DNA from 4 places in the Mesorhizobium sp. B2-1-3 genome. Region 1 is predicted to be linked to each of the others. Evidence: predicted binding sites of a transcription regulator. Region 1 holds the regulator's gene; each other region holds the start of a gene.
The links. Region 1 encodes PhoB, which activates phosphate uptake and scavenging genes when phosphate is short. Its sites were predicted from a motif close to TGTCATNNANCTGTCAT; they were not measured.
Positions count from the first base shown of each region.

Region 2: phnF (phosphonate metabolism transcriptional regulator PhnF) is a predicted target of PhoB. The motif match lies at 1,161-1,177, and genes of this name have one in related genera.
Region 3: FJ973_RS10890 (LTA synthase family protein) is a predicted target of PhoB. The motif match lies at 2,089-2,105, and genes of this name have one in related genera.
Region 4: FJ973_RS21740 (ceramide glucosyltransferase) is a predicted target of PhoB. The motif match lies at 1,409-1,425, and genes of this name have one in related genera.

Region 1 covers NZ_VFWL01000021.1:28,617-33,016, forward strand. The annotation lists gene pstC (phosphate ABC transporter permease subunit PstC) at 1-213, shown strand, start outside; gene pstA (phosphate ABC transporter permease PstA) at 217-1,068, shown strand; gene pstB (phosphate ABC transporter ATP-binding protein PstB) at 1,065-1,868, shown strand; gene phoU (phosphate signaling complex protein PhoU) at 1,894-2,601, shown strand; gene phoB (phosphate regulon transcriptional regulator PhoB) at 2,621-3,310, shown strand; gene FJ973_RS26645 (ROK family protein) at 3,318-4,400, opposite strand, start outside.
Region 2 covers NZ_VFWL01000020.1:55,847-60,246, forward strand. The annotation lists gene FJ973_RS26090 (carbon-phosphorus lyase complex subunit PhnI) at 1-8, opposite strand, end outside; gene phnH (phosphonate C-P lyase system protein PhnH) at 11-622, opposite strand; gene phnG (phosphonate C-P lyase system protein PhnG) at 622-1,083, opposite strand; gene phnF (phosphonate metabolism transcriptional regulator PhnF) at 1,200-1,949, shown strand; gene FJ973_RS26110 (zinc-binding alcohol dehydrogenase family protein) at 2,073-3,092, opposite strand; gene FJ973_RS26115 (ABC transporter permease) at 3,154-4,122, opposite strand; gene FJ973_RS26120 (sugar ABC transporter ATP-binding protein) at 4,119-4,400, opposite strand, start outside.
Region 3 covers NZ_VFWL01000005.1:33,763-38,162, forward strand. The annotation lists gene fabG (3-oxoacyl-[acyl-carrier-protein] reductase) at 56-793, opposite strand; gene fabD (ACP S-malonyltransferase) at 926-1,867, opposite strand; gene FJ973_RS10890 (LTA synthase family protein) at 2,144-4,072, shown strand; gene FJ973_RS10895 (pilus assembly protein) at 4,118-4,400, opposite strand, start outside.
Region 4 covers NZ_VFWL01000014.1:83,593-87,992, reverse strand. The annotation lists gene FJ973_RS21740 (ceramide glucosyltransferase) at 150-1,301, opposite strand; gene apaG (Co2+/Mg2+ efflux protein ApaG) at 1,533-1,925, shown strand; gene FJ973_RS21730 (Hsp33 family molecular chaperone) at 2,060-3,091, opposite strand; gene argF (ornithine carbamoyltransferase) at 3,215-4,126, opposite strand; gene FJ973_RS21720 (aspartate aminotransferase family protein) at 4,142-4,400, opposite strand, start outside.

The DNA of each region.
Region 1 (4,400 bases):
GTCATCGGCAACGCCCACCGCATCAGCGGCTCGCTGTTCGCGCCCGGCACGACGATCTCGGCGACCATCGCCAACGAGTTCACCGAAGCCGACGGCGATCTCTATACGTCTTCGCTGGTGGCGCTCGGCCTGATCCTGTTCGTCATCACTTTCCTGATCCTTGCCCTTGCGCGCTACATGCTGCTGCGCATGGACAGCCGCACGGGAGCCTGACCGATGTCGACGGCCACATCGCTTCACAATCGACGCAAGCGCAGGAATGCCGTGATGATGACGCTATGCGTCACGGCGGCGGGCATCGGCCTGGCCTGGCTGGCGCTCATCCTCGGCGCACTGCTCTATAAGGGCCTGTCGGGTGTTTCGCTCTCTGTGTTCACCGAAATGACACCGCCGCCCGGCGATGCCGGCGGCCTGCTCAATGCCATCTACGGCAGTATCATGATGACAGTCATCGCCGTCATCGTCGGCACGCCGATCGGTGTCCTCGCTGGGACCTACATGGCCGAATATGGCCGCTTCTCGCGCCTCACCACCGTCGTGCGCTTCATCAACGACATCCTGCTGTCGGCACCCTCGATCATCGTCGGCCTGTTCGTCTACGAGCTGCTGGTGCGGCCGATGGGACATTTCTCGGCGATCGCCGGTGCCGTCGCACTGGCCATCCTGGTCATCCCGGTCGTCGTTCGCACCACCGAGGACATGCTCAACCTGGTGCCGAACGCCTTGCGCGAGGCCGGCGCCGCGATCGGCGCGCCGCGCTGGGTGGTCATCCGCTCGGTCGCCTACCGTGCGGCGCTGTCGGGCATCGTCACAGGCATATTGCTGGCCATCGCCCGCATTTCCGGCGAGACGGCGCCGCTGCTCTTCACGGCGCTCAACAACCAGTTCTGGTCGAGTAATCTCAATGCGCCGATGGCCAGCCTGCCCGTCACCATCTTCCAGTTCGCTCTCAGCCCCTACGAGGAATGGCAGCAGCTGGCGTGGACCGGCGCACTCATAATCACCCTTACGGTTCTCGGGCTGAGCATCTTCGCCCGCAGCCTTACCGGACGCAGAGAGGACAGATGAAACCGATGTTGTCCACCGAGTTGAATACGCCCGAAGTCGCGGTCGAGAAAGCCAAGATCGAGGTCAAGGGCCTCAATTTCTACTATGGCCAGTCGAAGGCGCTGAAGGATATCAGCCTGTCGCTGCCCGAGCGCAGCGTCACCGCCTTCATCGGGCCTTCGGGCTGCGGGAAGTCGACGCTGCTGCGCGTCTTCAACCGCATCTACGAGCTTTACCCGAGGCAGAGCGCCGAGGGCCAGGTGCTGCTCGACGGCCAGAATATCCTCGACCGTTCGCAGGATCTCAACCTGCTCAGGACCAAGATCGGCATGGTGTTCCAGAAGCCGACGCCGTTCCCGATGTCGATCTACGAGAACATCGCCTTCGGCGTCAGGCTCTATGAGAAGCTCAGCAAGGCGGAGATGGACGGCCGTGTCGAGCAGGCGCTGAAGCGCGCGGCACTGTGGAGCGAGGTCAAGGACAAGCTCAACGCCAGCGGCCTCAGCCTTTCGGGCGGCCAGCAGCAGCGCCTCTGCATCGCCCGCACGGTGGCGGTGAAGCCGGAGGTCATCCTGCTCGACGAGCCTGCCTCGGCGCTCGATCCGCTGTCGACCGCCAAGATCGAGGAGCTGATCGACGAGTTGCAGGCCGATTATACGATCGTCATCGTCACCCACAACATGCAGCAGGCGGCGCGCGTGTCGAAGCAGACCGCCTTCATGTATCTGGGCGAGCTGGTCGAGTTCGACCGCACCGAGAAGATCTTCACGTCGCCCCGCGAGAAGCGCACGCAGGACTATATCACCGGCCGCTTCGGCTGATCCCAGGCATACGAGGACCAAGATCATGGCCGAACACACAGTCGCAGCCTTTGACGAAGATCTCGGACAGATCAGCAGGCTGATCCGCGACATGGGCGATCTCGCCTCATCGATGGTCGGCGGCGCGACCAAGGCGCTCCTGAATTCCGACAACGCGCTCGCCCAGCGCGTCGTCTCCGACGACGCGATCATGGATGCGCGCCAGCGCGAACTCGACGACCGCGCCATCACCCTGATCGCCAAGCGGCAGCCCATGGCGGACGATCTGCGCCATGTCGTCGGCTCGATCCGCATGGCGGGCGATCTCGAACGCATCGGCGATCTCGCCAAGAACATCGCCAAGCGCGTCGGCACCGTCGGCCTTGCCGCCACGCCGCGCGACCTGTCGCACTCCATCGACGCCATGGCGCAGCTTGTGCTGATCCAGGTCCAAGGCGTGATCGAGGAGTATGCGGCGCGCGATGCCGCGGCACTTGCCAAGCTGCGCGCCGACGATGAACGCATCGACGTCAAATACACGTCGGTCTTCCGCGAGCTGCTGACCTACATGATGGAGGATCCGCGCAACATCACCGCCTGCACGCATCTTTTGTTCTGCGCCAAGAATCTCGAGCGCATCGGCGATCACGTGACCAACATTGCCGAAAATGCCTATTATGTGCTGACCGGCACGCAATTGCCCGCCAATCGCCCAAAGCAGGACGAGACGGCGATGTCGGCGCCAGCGGCTTGACGGCAGGGGTGACCAGTCGATGATCGCGCCACGCATCATGGTGGTGGAGGACGAGGAGCCGCTGGGTGTGCTGCTCCGTTACAATCTGGAATCGGAGGGTTATCAGGTAGAGGTGGTGACGCGCGGCGACGAAGCCGAGATCCGCTTGCAGGAGAATGTCCCTGACCTTCTTGTGCTCGACTGGATGGTGCCGGCGGTGTCCGGCATCGAGCTCTGCCGCCGTCTCCGCATGCGGCCCGAGACCGAGCGGCTGCCGATCATCATGCTGACGGCGCGCGGCGAGGAAAGCGACCGGGTGCGCGGTCTCTCCACCGGCGCCGACGACTATCTGGTCAAGCCGTTCTCAACGCCGGAATTCATGGCACGCGTCAAGGCGCTGCTGCGCCGCGCCAAGCCCGAAGTTCTGTCCAGCGTGCTCAAGGTCGGCGACATCGTGCTCGACCGTGAATCGCACCGGGTCTACCGCAAGAAAAGCGAGATCCGGCTCGGGCCGACCGAGTTCCGCCTGCTCGAATTCATGATGCGACATCCCGGCCGCGTGTTCTCGCGCAGCCAACTGCTCGACAATGTCTGGGGCGAAACGATCTATATCGACGAGCGCACCGTGGACGTGCATGTCGGCCGGCTGCGCAAGGCGGTCAACAATGGCCGCATGCCTGACGTGATCCGCACCATTCGGGGCGCGGGGTATGCGATTCGCGAAGACTAGGGATATGTCACGCAACGTTCTCGCCCACGCCTGATTTCGCCTGTGCCCCCGGCGCGAAAATCTCCTGGTCGACGAAGGTCAGCGCGCGCATGGCGCAGCCCTCGCGGATCAGTGGCAGTTCGTTCGGCTCGGTGTCGAAGGAAATCGATTTCGAGTGCTGGCCGCCGGCGGTCTGGGCAATGGCCTCGCGCAGAGCCGGCTCGATCAGGTCGAAGGCGGCGGCGCTGACGCCGACCATGGCGACCGGCGCCGGATCGATCAGCGCGAACAGGCTGCCAAGGCCGTAACCCAGCGCCTCGCCGGCCTTGCGGTAGGCTTCGCGCTCCGGCCCGTCCTTTTCGCGCGCCGAGGCCGCCAGGGTGCGCATGTCGGCGTCGCTGACGTCGACGGGCTCGGTGTCCTCGCCAAGCTGCCTCGCGTTGCGCCAGATGGCATAGTTGCCGGCATAGGCCTCGACGCAGCCGCGCCGCCCGCAGCGGCAGAGCGCCCCGCCGGGGCGATGGATCATGTGGCCGAACTCGCCTCCGGATGAATGGGTGCCGGTGAACAGTTCACCCTTCAGCACCAAGCCCATGCCGATGCCGTGCGACAAAAGGATGGCGATGAAGTCGTCGCGGTAGCGCTGGGGATCGCGCCAGCGCAGCGCCACCGCCATCATGTTGCAATCGTTCTCCATGGTGGCGGGAATGCCGAACTCGGCCTCCAGTATGTCGGCGAAGGCGATGTCGGTCTGCGGCGTGATCGGCGACCACAGCATGGTGCGCGCATCCGTGTCGGTGATGCCCTGGATCGCCAGCGCGATACGGGCGATGCTGCCGACGTCGAGGTCGGGATCCTCGAACCGCCGCCTGACGATGGCCACGCATTCGCCGATCAGCGCCTCGCGCGACAGGGTGAGCGTGTCCAGCCGGCGCTGCTCTTCAGATATCACCTGGCCGGCATAGTCGATGACGGCGACGGAGAGAAAATTCAGCGACAGCACCACGGTCATCACCGCCGCGGCTTCAGGGTTGAGGCTGAGGCCGACCTGCGGCCGGCCGCGTTTCAGCGCACCGGCCTCGCTCGGCTTGCTCTGCGCCAGGATGCCTTC
Region 2 (4,400 bases), on a different contig from region 1:
ACATACATCGCTAGGCCTCCGTCGTCTTGATGCGTGTCGTACGCGGCAGGCAGGCGAGGCTGTCATGTGCCGCCAGGATGATGTCGACGCCGCGCGGAAAGCGGTTGATGTTCTGCTTCCACTGCTCGATGAAATGACGCGGCATGCGGGCCGGCGCGATCGTCGCCGTCTTCTCGATGCCAGGACCTTCGAGCAGCAGCGGCGTGCCTGACGTGAGATCGCCTACCTGCAGGATCAATGTGGTCGAGCGGTCGGGATAGTCCTGCGTGCCTTGCGAGAAACCGTCGAGCGCCATCATCTCGGCCGGCGAGGCCACAAACGCGAAATGCGCGTCGGCCGGGGTGTTGGCCAGCGGCGCACCGCTGTGAAAGCCGAGCCAGGACATGACCGCTGCCGAGGCATGCAGGGCCGGGTCGAGCCAGAGCGGCGTGTCATTGTCGCACAATGCCAGCGCAACCGCGCCCGATGTCGCCGAAAGCGGCGCCGGCGGGCGGGCCAGGGCCGGCAAGGGTTGCACGCTGCCCGGCCGCGCCATTGCGTCCATGACGGCGCGAAACACCGTCTGGGCGTTGAACACCGGATCGGCGAACCCGCCCTCGATCGATTGCGCTGCGATATCCATCAATCTTCTCCGCGAACCATGGTGAAGAAATCCACCTTCGTTGCCGCCGTTTCGGCGCGGCGCCTTTCTCGTGCCGTGGTCAAGGCAGCCCGCAGCGGCGCGAGAAGGCCCGTTTCGACCGCCTCTCGGTGGGCGGGGTCCTGCCACAGCGCGTCGGCGATGGCCGCCAGCTTCGCCTTCTGCTTGTCGCGGCCGAGCGCATAGCAATGGCCGACCTGTCCGGACGGCAGGCGCACTGTGGCGCGGGTCACGGTGGCCTCGCCGACATTGAACGGCGCGCCGCCGCCGCCGATGCGGCCGCGCATGGTAACCAGGCCGGTCTCGGGACCGCGCAGCAGTTCGGCCTCGGCAGGCAGGCCGGATTCGTTCCAGAGGCGAACGATGTCGTCGCCGCTGGACTGCGCCAGGGTTGCCATGGCCGCCTTGCGTTCGGCCTGGTCGCGCGCTTCCTGTCCTCGCATGAGCAACACCCTTGCTTCTAATTTGTCTATTGATATAGACAACCATACGAATTATACCCATTACCTAACGCGAGTCCATGACGGGTGCGTGACAGGGGCCGGCCAGGGGCGAAACCGTGAACGGAAAACACGTGGCTGACGGTATCGAGCGGCGCAGCGGCGTCTCGTTGTGGCGCCAGATCGCCGACCGAATCCTGCAATCGATCGCTGCCGGCGATTTTGCCGAGAATGCCGCGCTGCCGCCGGAGGTGGCGCTGGCCGAGCGCTATGGCGTCAACCGTCACACGGTGCGCAGCGCCATCGCGGCGCTCGTGCAAGACGGGGTACTGCGGGCCGAGCAGGGGCGCGGCACTTTCGTGCTGTCGCGCAAGCGGCTGTCCTATCCGATCGGCGCGCGCACGCGATTTTCAACCGGCTTGCAGGGCCAGGCGTCGGAGCGGCATATCGTGCTGCTGGCCTCATCGGTCGAGCCCGCCAGCCGGCGCGTCGCCGAAGCCCTGGGCGTTGCCAGGGGATCGGATGTGATTCGCCTGGAGACGCGCGGCGAGGCCGATGGGAAGCCGGTGTCGCGCGCTTCCGGCTGGTTCGACGCCAGGCGCTTCGCCGGCATCGATGTGGCCATGGCCGAGACCGGGTCGATCACCGCATCGCTCAAGCGTTTCGGCATAGACGATTATCTCAGGCAATCGACGGTGCTGTCGGCGCGTCACGCCGATGCTTCCGACCTTGCCGACCTCGATCTGCAGCCGGGCGGCATCGTGCTGGTCACGGTGGCCGTCAACATGACGCCGGACGGCCGGCCGATCCAATTCGCCGAGGCGCGCTTCCCGGCGGAGCGGGTGGAGCTGAAACTGTCGGCGCTGTAGGCGTGTCGGCCTAACGCTGGAATCAGACCAGCCCGGTCGCGCGCACTTGTCAGCGGCTTGGCGTTTGGGGGTCGACCTGCGCGGGGGTGTGGTCAATTCGGGCCGGGTTCACGGCCTGCCATGTTATGCCCCTACCTCGATCACGGCCTTGATCAGCCCGGATTTCTCATGCGCCCAGCGGGCGAGGTCACGTGGCGTGTCGGCAAGCGTGGTGCGGTGGGTGACGAGCTTGGCCAGCGGCACCGCGCCATCGCGGATCGAAGCGGCGACGTGGTCAAAGTCGGCCCGCAAGGCATTGCGGCTGCCGACAAGCGTCATCTCGCGCTTGTGGAACTCGGGGTCGGAAAAGGCGATGTCGTCCTTGACGACGCTGACCAGCACCAATGTCCCGCCATGCGCGACATGAGCGAAGGCCGACCGCACCGAGCCGGTGTTCCCAGTGGCGTCGAAGACCACGTCGAAGCCTTCGCCTGATGTCGCTTCGCTGACCAGATCGGATGCCGCGCCGCGCGACCCGTCGAGGGTCTTGAAGCCGAGTTCATTGGCGGCGAAGCCGAGCCTTTCGCTGCTCATGTCGAGCAGCGTCACGTCGAGCCCGGCGATGCGGGCGAAGATGGCGGTGCCGAGCCCGATCGGTCCGGCGCCGATGACGAGCGTCCGTGCGCCGGGATCGGCACGCGAGCGCCGCACCGCATGGGCGCCGATGGCCAGGAACTCGACGGCCGCGGCATCGGCCAACGACAGGCCGTTGGCTGGATAGAGGTTTTGTTCCGGGATAAGGATCTGTTCGCACATGGCGCCGTCGCGATGCACGCCGAGCACTTCGATCCGGACACAGCAATTGGGTTTACCGTGCCGGCAGGCGATGCATTTGCCGCACGCCAGATAGGGATTGATGATGACCGGCTCGCCCGTGGCAAGACCAACGCCTTCGCCCGCCTCGACGATGGTCCCCGACACTTCATGGCCCATGATGCGGGGGTAGGCGAGGAAGGGATGCTTGCCCTCGAATATGTGGTAGTCGGTGCCGCAGATGCCGACATGGCTGACCGCCACCAGCGCCCAGCCGGGAGGCGGCGAGCCAGCCGCGGGACGGTCTTCCACGACAAGGTCGCCGGGCGAACGGCAGACAACGGCTTTCATGCTTCAATCCAGTCGGTTCATGGAATCGTCGGCCGATTTTCGACCCGGCCGGCGATCGATTTTACTTGCCACCTCGGCGGCGCAGGCCGTCGAAGTAGACGATGACGATGATCAACATGCCGGTGATGACGCGCTGCCAGAACGTGTTGACGTTGAGCAGGTTGGCGCCGTTGTTGATGGTGGAGAGGATGAACGAGCCGATCAGCGGCCCGTGCACCGAACCGATAGCGCCGAACAACGACGTGCCGCCGATCACCGACGAGGCGATGGCTTGCAGCTCGTAGGTGTCGCCCTGCGTCGGATTGCCGATGCCGATGCGGGACGCGAGCAGCACGCCGACGAAAGCCGCGCACAGGCCGGACAGCACATAGGCCATGTAGATCGTGCGCGGCACGTTGACGCCGGAGAGGCGCGCGGCTTCCGCGTTCGAGCCGACGGAGAAGAGATAGCGTCCCCATCGCGTGTGGTGCAGGAAGACGTAGGAGGGCAGCGCAACCACGATCACCATCCAGAACAGATAGGGGATCCCCAGCAGCGAGCCGCGCGAAAACGCCTGGAACGCGTCGCTGTTGATCGATATCGAATTGCCATTGGTCATCAGGAGACCGATGCCGCGCAGCGAGGTCATGGTCGCCAGCGTGATGATGAAGGGCGGCAGGCCCATCCTGACGATGCCGAAACCGTGGAACAGGCCGATGGCGACCCCCACCAGCAGCGTCGCCAGAACCGCGATCCAGACCGGCCAGCCGGCATTGATCAGCAGTGCGACGATGACGGTGGCGAAGCCGACGATGGCGCCGACGGAAAGGTCGATGCCGCCGGTGATGATGACGAAGGTCTGGCCGACGGCCAGGATGGCGATCAGAGAACCCTGGCGCAGCAGGTTGGTGATATTGAGCGCCGAAGCGAAGGACGGCGTGGCGACCGCCAGGATGACCCACATCAGAAGCAGCAGGCCAAGCAGCGTCAGCCCGAACAGGGCATTGTAGTTGCGCTTCGGCTTTTCGGCAGGGATCGCCTCGGTGCTCATGTCTGTCCTCCCGTCTTTTCTTGTTTCTCGGCCAGGGCCTGGCTCAGAATGTCCTCGTGATCGGCGGTGCGGAAACCATGCGTGGCCACCAGCTTGCCGCGCCTGAACACATGCAGCGTGTCAGCCAGTTCGTAGACCTCAGGCAGATAGGACGAGATCAGGATGATGCCCGCGCCCTTGGACAACAGCACACTGAACAGCCGGTAGATCTCGGCCTTGGTGCCTACATCGACGCCGACCGTCGGCTCGTCGAAGATGAACAGTTTGGCGCCGTGCGC
Region 3 (4,400 bases), on a different contig from region 1:
AAAGCCACCGCGAATGCCCGGGCCCGGCCCGAAATGCATGCTTTGGCCGACCCGATCAGATCATCGCCATGCCGCCGTTCACATGGATGGTTTGGCCGGTGACGTAGCCGGCCTCGTTGGAGGCAAGATAAGCGACGGCGGACGCCACTTCGGCGCTGGTGCCCATGCGGCGCGTCGGGATAGCGGCCATGATCGCCTCCTTCTGCTTGTCGTTGAGCTTGTCGGTCATCGCCGATTCGATGAAGCCCGGGGCGACACAGTTGACGGTTATGCTGCGGGTGGCGATCTCCTGCGCCAGCGATTTGGAAAAGCCGATCATGCCGGCCTTGGAGGCGCAGTAGTTGGTCTGGCCGGGATTGCCGGTGACGCCGACCACCGAGGTAATGTTGATGATGCGGCCGTGGCGACGGCGCATCATCGGATGGGTCAGCTCACGCGTCAGCCTGAACACGGCCGTCAGATTGACTTCGAGCACGCTGTCCCAGTCGGCGTCCGACATCCGCACGAACAGCCCGTCCTTGGTGATGCCGGCATTGTTGACCAGGATGTCGACGCCCTCGAGATCGGCCTCCGCTTTCTGGCCGAGCGCCTTGACCTCGTCGCGGTTCGACAGGTCGGCCGGAAACAGCTTCACCCGGTCGCCCAGGTCGGCGGCCAGCGCCTCCAGTCTCTCGACGCGCGTGCCGTGCAGGCCGACGATGGCGCCTTGCGCATGCAGCACCCTGGCGATCGCCTCACCGATGCCTCCCGACGCGCCGGTGACAAGTGCCTTGCGGCCGGTCAGTTCGAACATGTGTTTTCCTCTTTGGTTTCGGAAGCTCAGCGAGCAACCTTATCTGTATACGTCTCGCGGGTATCCGATTGCCATCACCAACGGAATATCTTCAGCGATACAAGCCGCGCCATCAAATTCACACGCGGCGCCTCACCCGAGCGCCGCCAGTGCGGTTTCGACCTCGGCCGCGGAACCGACCGATGCCGTGGCGATTTCGCGGTTGATGCGCCGGGCCAGCCCTGAAAGCACTTTTCCCGCGCCGACTTCATAGAGCGTGGTGACGCCGTTCGCGCCGAACCACTCCACCGTCTCGCGCCAGCGCACGCGGCCGATCACCTGTTCGAACAGACGGCGCGCAATGATTTCGGGATCGCTGGTCGGAGTGACCGTGACATTGGAGACGAGCGGCACGACAGGCGCGTTCTTGGTTACCCCGGCCAGCGCCTCGCGCATGATCTCGGCGGCGGGCGCCATCAGCGCCGAATGGAAGGGCGCGGAGACCTGCAGCATCAGCGCTCGCTTGGCGCCTTTTTCCGTGCACAGCTTGGCAGCCAGTTCGACCGCTGCCTTGGCGCCGGAAATCACCAGCTGGCCACCGCCATTGTCGTTGGCGATCTGGCAGACCGATCCTTTGGCAGCCTCGGCGCAGGCGGCTTCGACATCGGCCTGCTCCAGTCCGATGATCGCCGCCATGGCGCCTTCGCCGGCGGGCACCGCCGCTTGCATGGCATTGCCGCGGATGCGCAGCAGCCTGGCGGCATCGGCAACCGAGACGAAGCCGGCGGCGGCAAGCGCCGAATATTCGCCCAGCGAATGGCCGGCGACGTAGGTAATCTTGTCCTTCAGCGAGAAGCCGCGCGCTTCCAAGGCCCTGATCGCGGCCAGCGATACGGCCATCAGCGCCGGCTGCGCGTTGGCGGTGAGCGTCAGCGTCTCTTCCGGCCCTTCCCAGATCAGCTTCGACAGGTTTTCGCCGAGCGCGTCGTCGACTTCGCTAAAAACCCTACGCGCCTCGGGGAAGGCATCGGCGAGGTCCTTGCCCATGCCGACAGCCTGGCTGCCTTGTCCCGGAAAGGTGAATGCAACGGCCATGTGTGGGCTCCCAAAGCTCGGTTCTGCTTGCCTGATACACGAATTTTCCTGCCTGTGACGCAACGCGGCCTGCCAAGTCAAGCCCGGTTCGACCCGGCCCCTTGGCAGCTTTGCCGGCCGAGTGCCTGTTCCAAAAGGCTTTTTGGCGATCACTCCTGATGAAAACCGCTCACGAATCGTTTGCTGGCTCTTCTTATTTCCGCCACAGGCGCTAGCTTTGCGTGACAATTCCATGACAATCGAGTGACGGGTCTGTCGCTGGGTGGGGAAGTTAAAGTGGCTAGGATTTCGAAAGGCGCAGGCAAAGCCGCGCCACAGTTTCTGGAAGACGATCCTTCCACCGGCTACCTGCCGGGACGGAAGTGGCCGACCATACGCTATGGGCTGACCAGCCTGCTGATCGCGGCCGTCCTGGTGTTCGCCATCGAATTGATCGTGCGCGGCGACTTCGCCGGCACGGTTTCCTTCTTCCTGCAGCCGCTCAAGCCGGGCTGGACCACGATCGTGGTGTTCGCACTGGTTCTGGTCGGCCTCGATGCCGTTTTCGGCCGCAGCTATCAAAGCCTGATGATCGTCGCGCCGCTGACGCTCTCGCTGGCTTTCATCGGTCACCAGAAATCGCATTATCTCGGCGATCCCCTCTACCCGACCGATTTCCTCTACTCCCGCCAGATCGTGGCGCTTCTGCCGCTTCTGGTGCGTGACCGCCCGATGACTGCCCTTGCCATGATTGTCGGCATTGTCGCCGGCCTGTCGCTGCTCATCTATGGCTGGCGGGTCTGGCGTCGAAAGGTGCCCATACTCAGCCGCAAGGGCCGTCTCGCCCGGCTGACGCTGGCGGTGCCGCTGCTCGCCTTCTTCGTCTCGATCATGGACTATGCCACCTTCTCCTGGACCCGGGACCGGCTGCAGATCATCCCGATTATGTGGGACCAGAAGGAAAATTACGCCTCCAACGGCTTTGCGCTCGCCTTCGCGCTCAACGTGCCGATGGCGCATGTCTCGGCGCCGCCAGGCTATTCGGAAAAGGCGATCGCGGCCATCGACAGGCCGCAGGTGACCGCCTCGGTGCCCCAGGAAAAGCCCGACATCATCGTCGTCATGAGCGAATCCTTCTGGGATCCGACCAAGCTGCCCGGGGTCACCATCACGCCCGATCCGATCCCCAATGTGCGGGCGCTGCGTTCGGGCTCCATGTTCTCACCCGAATTCGGCGGCATGACCGCCAATATCGAGTTCGAGGCACTGACCGGCTTCTCCAACGCCTTCCTGCCGGCCGGCAGCATCCCCTACCAGCAATATGTGCGCACGCCGACGCCATCGCTGGCGACCTTCCTGAAGAGGGAGGGCTACAGGGCGCGCGCCATCCATCCGGGCACCAACTGGTTCTGGAACCGCGGCGCGGTCTATGCCGATTTCGGCTTCGACGACTTCAGATCGGAAGAGACGCTGCCGCCGATGCAAAAGCGCGGGCCGCTGGCATCCGACGCGGCGATGACGGACGAGATCATCAGCGAGGCCGATGCCAGCGATGCCCCGGTGTTCTTCTTTGCCGTCAGCCTGCAGAACCACGGCCCTTACGAGCCGAACCGCTACTACAACCCGACCCACACCGTGCAGGCGCCGATCAGCCAATGGGCGCGTGAATCGCTGCTGAGTTACACCGAGGGCTCGGCCGACGCGGACCGCGGTCTCGAACGCCTGATCGAATGGGCAAAGAAACGCTCTCGCCCCACCGTCATCGCCTTCTTCGGCGACCATCTGCCGCCGCTTGGGCCTGTCTATGTGGAGACCGGGTTCATGAAGGACAATGTCGCGCCGCGCAAGGAGGCTTCCGCCGAGGCGGCGCTGGAGCATCATCAGACGCCACTGGTCATCTGGTCAAACCGCACAGGCCCTGCCAAGGACATGGGCGCCGTCAGCCCCGCCTTCCTGCCCTATCACATCCTGAAAACGGCCGGCATCACCCACCCCTACTATACCGGCTTCCTGGGCGAGATGCGCGAACGCTACCGCGTGGTCGACCGCAATCTGCTGCTGACGCCGGCGGGAGAAGCCACGCCCGATTGGGCGCGGCAAAAGCAGATCGACCCGGCGATCCGCGACTTCCGGCTGCTGCAATACGACATGATGTTCGGCAAACGCCACGCGGCGCCCGACTTCTTCCCCGAAACGGTGGACAAGGTCGTCGCCCATATGAGCTGAAATTCGCGGCATCCTTCCAGGATGCCGCCCAGCGGGGTCGAGCGTTCAATTCGTCAGTTGCAATTTCGAGAATTTGTTGGCGATCTGCTGGAACACGTTCGGCAATTTGTTTGGATCGTTGACGGCATAGTAGTCGCTGGGATCCGAGGCGCAGGCGCTGTAGAGCGTGCGGTTGGCGGCGGTGTCGGATTGCAGCACCATCGTGTAGATTTCGGCGCCCTGCTTCTTCAGCTGCGTGCAGACGCTTTTGGTCCATCCGTCGACATTGCGCGCGGCGGTCGTCTGGTTGTCCGATCCAAGCCGACCGGCAGCGCCATAGTCTGAGCCC
Region 4 (4,400 bases), on a different contig from region 1:
CCCTGTTTGTCTTTGCCTTGTTTCATCCCACTCGAACAGCATCGCCGTCGGGGCGCTCCATAGGTTATTGTATACACAAAAATAGAGCCAAGTTCAACAATTTTTGTATATACGATAACCTTCCTCGACATCAAGCTGAACCGCCGACATCAAGCGCGGGAGGGCGTCTCTTCGAGCTCGGCCGCCTTGGTGCCGATGGTCATGGCGTTGCCGCGCCAGTCGACGGCCCCGCCCAGCCAACCGCGCATCCAGATCGCCGGCAACATCAGGTCGCGTGCGATCATCGCGGTGACGATGCGCGGCGACAGATACCAGCCCTTTGCCGAGGCGAGCATGCATTCCGGCAGGTAGGCGAGCGCCAGCACGCAAAGCGCTGTCATGGGCAGGCTGACGCCGGCGCTGGCCGCGGCGATCAGCGCCAGCACGAGCGGAGCCGCCACGCCGGTCAGGATCTCGGGCGCGAAGAAGAGCGGAAAGGTGACGCGGCGCAGGCGCGCCCAGCGGGCCTGGCGCGACCAGATCTCGCCCGGCATGCGCTGCCCGAGCGGCTGCTCGAAGGGCGAAGCGACGAGATTGACGCGCAGGCCGAGCCTGTTGACCAGTTTGGTCGACGCGGCATCCTCCGCGATCTCGGCGGCGAGCGCACGGATGCCACCATTGGCGTCGAGCATCTGCTTGTTCCACAACATGCTCTTGCCCTGGGCAAAGCCGAGGCCAAGCGCCTCGCCGGCATATTGCCAGCGCGCCTGCAGCGTGTTGAGGAAAGCGCATTCGACTTCTGCCCAGAAGCCGTCGGGCCGCGAACCGATCGGCGTCGAGCAAACCAGGCCGGTGTCCCGCCGCCATGCCGCCATCAGGTGCTGGACGTAGTCTTTCGGCATCAGCACGTTGGAATCGGCGAGAATGACCCAGTCGTGGCGCGCTGCCTCCCAGCCCTTGACGCAGTTGTTCAGTTTCGGGTTGGCGCTGACGCGGTCGTCGCCGGTGAGCAGGCGGGCCGGCACGGCTGGAAAGCGGGCGATCGCGGCGCGGATCGGCTTGACCGCGGGGTCGTCGGCATGGGCGACACAAAAGATCAGTTCGTAGCGCGGCCAGTCGAGCGAGAAAGCGCGCTCAAGCGTCTCATGGGTAAACGGCTCGACGCCGCGCGCCGGGATGACGATCGACACAGGCAGCGGCTTGCCGGCCGGCGGCGCGATGGCGGCGCGCCGTTTCAGGCGCGAGCAGGCGAGCAGGATGCTGGCGAGATTTGAGGCGATGAGAGCGATCGAAAGCGAGCCGGTTATGAGAGCGAGTTCCATCGATATCCGGTCACTCCAGAAAAACCGGCCCGCTTGGCGGCCGTTTTCGACAGTTCGACAGAGCGCCCGAGTCGCCCGGCATTGCTGGTGCACACCATCACTGTCATGTGTCACTCAAATGACATTGTTTGTCGGCACCTGCCCTTCAGGGACAGCAACTCGGACGCGCACGGTTGATCGAACCGCAAAGAGCGCCGAATGTTCCACACCGGATTTGTTTTGGAGCCGCTCATGTACCGCGCCGTCACGCGCAACATCGAAGTGCAGGTCAGGCCGTTCTATCTCGAGGACCGCTCGGATCCTTCGGAAAACCGCTATGTCTGGGGCTACCAGATAACGATCGACAACCAGTCCGACGAATTCGTGCAGCTGTTGTCGCGCTATTGGCACATAACCGACGGCGCCGGCCGGGTCGAGGAAGTGCGAGGCGCCGGCGTGGTCGGCGATCAGCCCGAACTCAATCCCGGCGACAGCTATCAATACACGTCGGGCTGTCCGCTCTCGACCCCGTCGGGGATCATGGTCGGCCACTACACCATGCGCAACGAGCGGGGCGAGACATTCGACATCGCCATCCCCGCCTTCTCACTCGACCTGCCGGGGACAAGGCGGACGGTGAATTAGACCAGGCGAAATCGGCGACAGCGTCGCCCCGTCCTATACGGCGAGAAATGTCCGGCAGGACAATGAGGGGCAGCGCCGCCCCTCGTCCGCCCTTCGGGCACCTTCTCCCCGTAGAACGGAGAGAAGGTGGAACCCTACTGGGTCGTAAATTCCGCCGGGTCGAAGTCATATTGCGTCGAGCAGAACTCGCAGGCGACGTGGATCCCACCGTCCTCGGTGCTGTCCTTGATCTCCTGCGCGGAGAAGCCCTCGAGGATGCCGCGGATCTTGTCGCGGGAGCATGAGCACTGATCGGCGACGGGAACGCCGCCGAAGACGCGCACGCCATGCTCGTGGAACAGACGATAGAGCAGCCGCTCTGCGCCGATGGTCGGATCGATCAGTTCGGTCGGCTCGATGGTGCCGAGCAGCGCCAGCAATTCCTGCCAGGAATTGTCTGTGGGATCGTGGATCTCCTCGCGCGGATCGCCATCCCCGCCGGGCAGGTCAGGAACGCGCATGCGCTCGGAGGCCTGCGGCAGGAACTGCGCCAGGATGCCGCCTGCCCGCCACTGCTCGCGCGCGCCGCCGGGGCCGGGCGTCAAAAGCTTGGCGACGGAAAGCCGGAGATCGGTCGGGATCTGCTCCGACTGGCGGAAATAGGTGCGCGCGGCCTCTTCCAGGGTCTCGCCGTCGAGCTGGACGATGCCTTGGTAGCGCTGCGTGTGAGCACCTTGGTCGATGGTCAGCGCCAGCACACCATTGCCGAGCAGCGTTTGCTGCGAGGTCTCGCCGGCCGCAATCAGCGCCTCCAGCCGGTCGGCATCGAAGCGCGCATAGGCGCGCAGCGCCGAGGGCGTGGAAAAATCCGCGACCAGCATGTCGACAGGGCCGTCGGTGCGGGTCTGCAGGATGAACTTGCCCTCGAACTTGAGCGAGGTGCCTAGCAGCACCGTCAGCACACAGGCTTCCGCCAGCAACCGGGCGACCGGCTCGGGATAATCATGGCGGCCAAGGATCGCGTCGAGCATCGGTCCAAGCTGCACGGTGCGGCCGCGCACATCGAGCGGGCCGACCTCGAAGGGCACGACGTGATCATCGCCGGCGTAACCGAATTCGCCGAGTTTGGGGTGATGTTCAGCCACTTGATGGGTTTCCAGCATGACAAAGCTCCAGGGCGCGGCCATGCCGCCCTTTGGGGAGCATGCGTCTAAACGCGCTTGATTTGCGTGATGCCGCGCAGATAGGCATCGCGCCTCCGGAGATCAAGTTCCCCGGCACGTCAAGCGCCAAGACACTTCAAGTCCACTTCAGGCCCCAAGACACCAGGCAAGCACGGCCTTCTGGGCGTGGAGCCGGTTCTCGGCCTCGTCGAAGACCACCGAATGTGGACCGTCGATGACCTCGTCGGTCACTTCCTCGCCGCGATGCGCCGGTAGGCAGTGCATGAACAGCGCGTCGGGCTTTGCCTTGGCCATCAGCTTGGCGTTGACCTGGTAGGGCGAAAACACATTGTGGCCGCGGGCACGGTGCTCCTGGCCCATCGACACCCAGCAGTCGGTGACGACGCAGTCGGCCTGGTCGACGGCTTCCTCTGGCGAGCGGGTAAAGGAGAGCTTGCCGCCATGCGCCTTTGACCAGTCGACATGCTTCTGCGCCGGCTCGCTGCCTTCGGGCACCGCGACGTTGAGGTTGAAGCGGAACCGCGCCGAGGCTTCCAGCAGCGAATGCAGCACGTTGTTGCCGTCGCCGGTCCAGGCGATGGTCTTGCCGGCGACCGGACCGCGATGCTCCTCGAAGGTCATGATGTCGGCCATCAGCTGGCAAGGATGGGTATCGTCGGTGAGCCCGTTGATCACCGGGATGGTCGCATTCTCGGTCAGTTCCAGCAGCCGCTCATGCGAGGTGGTGCGGATCATGATGGCGTCGACATAGCGCGACAGAACCTTGGCTGTGTCGGCGATGGTCTCGGAGCGGCCGAGCTGCATCTCGGTGCCGGTCAGCATGATGGTCTCGCCGCCAAGCTGACGCATGCCGACATCGAAGGAGACACGCGTGCGCGTCGACGGCTTGTCGAAGATCATCGCCAGCACCTTGCCTTCGAGCGGTTTCGAGCGCTCGCCCGCCTTGAGGCGCGCCTTGCGCTCCATTGCGTCGGTCAGCATGGAGCGCAGGTCGCCTTCGGAAACGGCGGAGAGGTCGGTGAAATGACGAAGTGACATCAGGAGCTTTCGAATTTACTTCGCGGCTTCAGCGGCAATTGCCTCGGACAGGGCCTTGGCGCCGGCGCGAATGCGCTCCAGCGCTTCATGGATCTCGCTGTCCGTGACGGTGAGCGGCGGCAGCAGGCGAATGACGTTGTCGCCGGCCGGAACCGCGAGCAGATGCTGGTCGCGCAGCGCCATGTTCACCTTGCCGTTGGGCATGGCGCATTTGAGGCCCAGCATCAGCCCCGTGCCCCTGATGTCCTCGATGACCTCGGGGAATTCGTCGGCC